Flavivirga spongiicola: one gene and its partner. The protein of the gene in region 1 binds, or shares a complex with, the protein of each later gene. Links are inferred from orthologs where the notes say so. Each region holds a gene or a part of one and is shown in the gene's direction. Other genes may lie near its edges. The genes, in order: accD and Q4Q47_RS00240.

What was found.
Region 2: the proteins of accD (region 1) and Q4Q47_RS00240 are in contact, whole or in part, in a solved structure (PDB 8UXZ), measured with the Escherichia coli proteins. The link is inferred for Flavivirga spongiicola from one-to-one orthologs.

The regions. Positions count from the first base shown.
Region 1 is NZ_JAUOEO010000001.1:3,284,240-3,287,528, reverse strand. The notes cover bases 1-2,951. They hold accD (acetyl-CoA carboxylase, carboxyltransferase subunit beta), read left to right. Parts: upstream 1-1,022; coding sequence 1,023-1,880; downstream 1,881-2,951. Other genes in these bases: Q4Q47_RS13160 (polyribonucleotide nucleotidyltransferase), read left to right, coding at 2,656-2,951; rpsO (30S ribosomal protein S15), read left to right, coding at 2,167-2,436; fbaA (class II fructose-bisphosphate aldolase), read left to right, coding at 1-633. Also shown: more of Q4Q47_RS13160, read left to right, coding at 2,952-3,289.
Region 2 is NZ_JAUOEO010000001.1:54,436-57,706, reverse strand. Bases 131-3,063 are described here. They hold Q4Q47_RS00240 (acetyl-CoA carboxylase carboxyltransferase subunit alpha), read left to right. Parts: upstream 131-1,086; coding sequence 1,087-2,040; downstream 2,041-3,063. Other genes in these bases: dnaB (replicative DNA helicase), read left to right, coding at 2,209-3,063; Q4Q47_RS00245 (DMT family transporter), read left to right, coding at 131-1,016. Outside these bases: more of Q4Q47_RS00245, read left to right, coding at 105-130; more of dnaB, read left to right, coding at 3,064-3,271. UniProt on the Escherichia coli protein: Component of the acetyl coenzyme A carboxylase (ACC) complex. First, biotin carboxylase catalyzes the carboxylation of biotin on its carrier protein (BCCP) and then the CO(2) group is transferred by the carboxyltransferase to acetyl-CoA to form malonyl-CoA.

The DNA.
Region 1 (3,289 bases):
CCAATCGAAGAAAATATTGAAATATGTAAAACCTATTTAGAGCGCATGAGTAAAATGGGTATGACACTAGAAATAGAACTTGGAATTACAGGAGGTGAAGAAGACGGTGTAGATAATAGTGATGTTGATGATTCTAAACTATATACGCAACCAGAAGAAGTAGCTTATGCTTACGAAGAATTAAGCAAAGTAAGTGATCAATTCACAATTGCAGCAGCTTTTGGTAATGTACATGGGGTTTACAAGCCAGGAAACGTAAAATTAACTCCTAAAATCTTAAAAAATTCTCAAGAATATATTACTAAGAAATATGGTGTTGAAGAAAATCATATCGATTTTGTTTTCCATGGTGGTTCTGGTTCTACGGTTGAAGAAATTCGCGAAGGTATCAGCTACGGTGTTATAAAAATGAATATCGATACTGATTTACAATATGCCTTTATGAGTGGTATTCGCGACTATATGGATGATAAATCTGAATATTTAAAAGCACAGATAGGAAATCCTGATGGAGATGATGTTCCAAATAAAAAATTCTATGACCCACGTGTTTGGTTACGTGCTGGTGAAGTTACTTTTACAGAACGCTTAAAAAAGGCTTTTGAAGATTTAAACAATGTAAACACCTTATAATTATAGGTAAATTTACTACAAATACATTCATTAAAGGCTCTGTACAACACAGAGTCTTTTTTACATATACACCTACAAAACAACAAGTTACAAGTATTGAATTAATAAAATCATTAGGGCGTAACCACAAAATTAAAAAAAGGTTTAATTTTGTGGTCTGGCTTTCGATAATCGCTTTCCAATAAAATTTGGGAGTGTTTAAACAAATGCCTCAAATACGAAGTATTCACGATTTCGTATTTAACAATATTAAAGGATGAATAATTCTTAACGTGAATGTCATTCCTGCGGCATGTGCTGAACTTATTTCAGTAAAGCAGGAATCTCAAAGTGCTAACTAAATTTTAAAAGATTCCCTTTTACTAGGGAAAGTTAAATCGTAACTCATTATGTCTTGGTTTAAAAGAAAAACAAAAGGAATCACTACAACCACTCAGGAGAAAAAAGATACTCCTAAAGGTCTTTGGTATAAATCTCCCACAGGTAAAGTTGTTGATGCAGAAGAATTAGAGAAAAACTTCTATGTAAGCCCAGAAGATGGTTATCATGTACGCATAGGAAGTAAAGAATATTTCGAAATATTATTTGACGACAATAAATTTAAAGAACTAGATGCTAATTTAGAATCTAAAGATCCACTTAAATTTGTGGATACAAAAAAATATCCAGAGCGTTTAAAAGCAGCTCAAGATAAAACCAATTTAAAAGATGCTGTTCGTACAGCTGTTGGAAAATCCAAAGGAAAAGACTTAGTAGTTGCCTGTATGGATTTTGCATTTATTGGCGGTTCTATGGGAAGTGTTGTAGGTGAAAAAATTGCTCGTGCTGCAGATTATGCATTAAAGAACAAAATGCCTTTAATGGTCATATCTAAATCTGGGGGAGCAAGAATGATGGAAGCTGCATTATCTTTAATGCAATTGGCTAAAACATCTGTAAAACTAGCTCAGCTAGCTGATGCACAAATTCCATACATTTCACTATGTACAGATCCAACTACAGGTGGTACGACCGCATCATTTGCTATGTTAGGTGATATAAATATTAGTGAACCTGGCGCTTTAATTGGATTTGCAGGACCACGAATTGTAAGAGATACTACGGGAAAAGAATTACCAGAAGGTTTTCAAACTGCCGAGTTTTTATTAGAGCATGGTTTCTTAGATTTTATTACAGTTAGAAATGAGTTGAAAAACAAAGTAAACAAATACCTCGACTTAATAACAAATCAACCTTTAAGAGTATAAATACATAAGATTTAACGACTTAGATCTGTCAGGTTTTTAAAACCTGACAGATCTTTTTTGTAGTATAAATAAGGCTAGTTGAGGTTCGTATTATCATAGATAGTTTCAAGTTTTTTATCTTTCTTTTTTAAATGTGCATTTTTTACCTGCTGTAATAACTGTAATAGAAGTACAAACAATGTTTTGTATTCTATAAAATATTGTTTGTATCCATTAAAAATCACTATATTTGCCGCTCGAAAGATAAACTTTCGTTTACATAACAATTATTTACAATAATATTAGCATGTATTTAGATCAAAAAGAAAAAGAAGCCATCTTTAAAAAACATGGTAAAGATGCAAAAAACACAGGTTCTGCAGAAGGGCAAATTGCGTTGTTCACTTACAGAATTAATCACTTAACAGAGCACTTAAAAAACAATCGTAAAGATTTTAATACAGAGCGTTCGTTAGTAAAATTAGTGGGAAAGCGTCGTGCTTTACTAGATTACTTAACTAAGAAAGATATCTTAAGATATCGTGCCATAGTAAAAGAATTAGGATTAAGAAAATAATTAAAAGAGGCTTAACAGCCTCTTTTTTGTTTTTGCGCAGCTGTCTCTAGCCAAAAAATAAAGTGATGCGCAAATAATATAACTCGGACGAAGAGTATAAATTACGTAATTATATGATTAAGCAGATCCTGAAATGAGTTCAGGACACATAGTTTTTCATTGGTCACACAACAACTACAACAACACAACGACCATTGTTTAATTAGAATTAAAAAATTTATGATTCCACAAGTTTTTAGAGAGGTCATAGACCTAGGTAACGGTAGAGAAATTTCTATCGAAACTGGAAAATTAGCAAAACAAGCGCATGGTAGCGTTGTTGTGCAATCTGGAAAATGTATGCTTTTGTGTACAGTTGTTTCCAATTACAAACAGTCAGATGTTGACTTCTTACCATTAACAGTTGACTATAGAGAAAAATTTGCTGCGGCAGGACGTTATCCTGGAGGTTTCTTTAAAAGAGAAGCAAGACCTAGTGATGGTGAAGTATTAACAATGCGTCTTGTAGACCGTGTTTTACGTCCATTATTCCCAAAAGATTATCATAGTGAAACTCAGGTGATGATTCAGTTAATGTCTCATGATGATGATGTTATGCCAGATGCCATGGCTGGATTAGCGGCTTCTGCTGCTATTCAACTATCAGATTTCCCTTTTGAATGTGCTATTTCTGAAGCCAGAGTTGGTCGTGTAAACGGCGAATTCGTAATCAACCCAACACGTTCTCAGTTATTAGAGTCTGACATTGATATGATGATTGGTGCCTCGGCTGATTCTGTAATGATGGTTGAAGGTGAAATGGATGAGATTTCTGAGGAAGAAATGACTGAAGCTATCAAATTTGCACACGAAG
Region 2 (3,271 bases), 3.2 Mb from region 1 along the record:
ATTGACGATGGTATTTTGTGCAGTTACAAGACAAAAAACGTAGATATAACTATAGCTAAATAGAGGCTTTTTAACGAAGTTAATGTGCAAAAGAGCAAGTCAAAATGTATAAATTGTTTCATAAAAAACCTAAGCTAAAAAATTATCTACATCTTCATTTTTTAGTTTTTATAGCTGGTTTTACTGCTATTCTTGGTGAGTTAATTACAATAAAAGCGATTCCTTTAGTTTGGTATAGAATGGTCATGGCATCTATTTTAATGTTTATTTATATTAAAGTAGCCAAAGTTAAATTAAAGATCACACCAAAGTCCCTTTTCAGGCTTTCAATAGCAGGAATCATAATAGCCTTGCATTGGATTACTTTTTTTGGTGCTATAGACGAATCTAATATATCAATAGCATTAGCCATGTTTTCAACGGGGGCCTTTTTTGCTTCTTTTATAGAGCCTATAATTTACAAGAGAACCATCATTTGGTATGAAATTCTGTTTGGAGTTATGGTAATAATAGGCGTTTTCATAATTACACAAAGTGAAATAAAATACCTTACAGGGATCCTTTTAGGAATTTCATCAGCATTTTTTTCTTCATTATTTGCGGTGTTAAATGGCAAGTTTTTAACACAACATACCGCAACAGTTATTTCGTTTTATGAATTTTTAAGTGGTGTATTATTCATTTCTATATATATTCTATTTTTTGGTGAAGGATTTTCTTCAGACTTTTTCAATTTATACGCCTCCGATTTTGTGTACCTTTTTATATTGGCATCTATTTGTACAGCCTATGCTTTTATTGCATCAGTTTATGTCATGAAACTTATTAGCCCATATACAGTTGTGCTTACTTACAATTTAGAACCTGTTTACGGTATCATTATGGCTATTATATTGTTTCCGGAAAAAGAACAAATGAGTGCATCATTCTATTATGGTGCTATAGTGATTATAGCTACCGTAGTCCTAAATGGCATCTTAAAAAACTCAAGAAAACTAAAAAGAAAGCATAGTTAACTGTTTAAGAAAATTAAAGTTTTTATATTTGTACGCTAACCTTAAAATTAATGGCTAAAACAAAATTCTTATGGAATATTTAGAATTTGAACTCCCTATAAAAGAGCTAGAAGATCAACTACAAAAATGTAGAGTGATTGGAGAAGAAAGTGATGTAGATGTTACAGAAACTTGTTCTCAAATAGAAAAGAAACTAAAAGAGGCTCAGAAGGATATTTATAAAAACTTATCCCCATGGCAGCGCGTGCAATTATCTCGCCATCCAAATAGACCCTATACATTAGATCATATAAAAGCGATCTGTGGCGATTCATTTTTAGAATTACATGGTGATCGTAATATAAAAGATGATAAAGCGATGATTGGTGGTTTAGGGAAGATAGGAGATCAAAGTTTTATGTTTATTGGTCAGCAAAAAGGCTATAATACTAAAACTAGGCAATATAGAAATTTCGGAATGGCAAACCCAGAGGGTTACCGTAAAGCATTACGTTTAATGAAGTCTGCCGAAAAATTTGGAATCCCAGTTGTTACTTTAATTGATACACCAGGTGCATATCCTGGTTTAGAAGCAGAAGAACGTGGACAAGGAGAAGCCATCGCTAGAAATATTTTAGAAATGACACGTTTAAAAGTTCCTATAATTACTGTTGTGATTGGTGAGGGAGCTTCAGGTGGTGCTTTAGGCATTGGTGTTGGAGATAAAGTATTGATGCTAGAAAATTCTTGGTATTCTGTAATATCACCAGAGAACTGTTCTTCAATTTTATGGCGTAGTTGGGAATATAAAGAACAAGCAGCAGAAGCTTTAAAATTAACCGCTACAGATGCTATGAAGATAAAAGTAGTAGATGGCGTTATTAAAGAACCACTTGGGGGTGCACATAGAGATCGTGAAAAAACATTTTTGGCAGTAAGCAATGCTATAGTAAAATCTTATGGGGCACTAAAAAACTTATCACCAACAGATTTAATATCTCAACGAATGGAAAAATATGCAAATATGGGAGTGTATAAAGGGTAAGCCTTTTAAAACCATAAGATAATAAAATCTGAAACCTATAGTTTTGGATTTTTTTATGCTTATTAACAATATTTTTAAGTTATTAACAGTTAAATTGTTAATGACCAGTGAGCAATCCTAATTCATTTTTTGTTTAAAAAACCTTTCTTTTTAATTACTTTCGTAGATATGAAACAACCTAACCAAGTTCAAGGATATAAAGTTGATAAGAGTACCATTATTAATCTTGAGAAAGGAAAAATACCACCTCAAGCACTTGATTTAGAGGAGGTTGTGCTCGGGGCTATGATGATTGATAAAAAAGGAGTTGATGAAGTTATCGATATTTTAAGCCCAGAAGCATTTTACAAAGAAGCACATCAGCATATTTTTGAAGCTATTTTTCAGTTGTTTGAAAACAGTGAACCTGTTGACTTATTAACCGTTTCAACACAGTTAAAGAAGAGCTCTAAGCTGGAATTAGCCGGAGGCGATTTTTATCTTATTTCTTTAACTCAAAAAGTATCTTCTTCAGCGCATATAGAGTTCCATGCGCGTATTATTTTACAGAAATTTATTCAGCGTAGCTTAATTAAAATATCTAGTGAAATTATTGAAGATTCTTATGATGAAACTAAAGATGTTTTCGATTTATTAGATAAGGCTGAAGCAAAATTATACGAAGTAACCCAAGGAAATATTAAAAAATCGAGTGAAACAGCTCAAGATTTAGTTATCCAAGCCAAAAAGAAAATTGAAGAAATTTCAAATAAAGAAGGGCTTAGTGGTATTCCGACAGGTTTTAACAAACTAGATAAACTAACATCAGGTTGGCAGCCATCCGATTTAATTATTATTGCTGCACGTCCAGGGATGGGTAAAACGGCTTTAACGCTTTCTATGGCAAGAAATATTGCCGTAGATCAGAATATACCTGTGGCATTCTTTTCTTTAGAAATGGCATCAGTGCAATTAATTACGCGTTTAATTTCTAGTGAAACAGGTTTATCATCCGAAAAATTACGTACAGGTAAATTAGAAAAGCATGAATGGGAGCAACTTAATGTAAAAGTAAAAGGATTAGAAAAGGCACCACTTTTTATTGATGATACACCATCACTATCCATTTTTGATTTAAGGGCAAAAGCACGTCGTTTATCATCACAGCATGGTATTAAATTAATTATGATTGATTACTTACAACTAATGACTGGTGGTAGTAGCCATGGTGGAAACCGTGAGCAAGAAATTT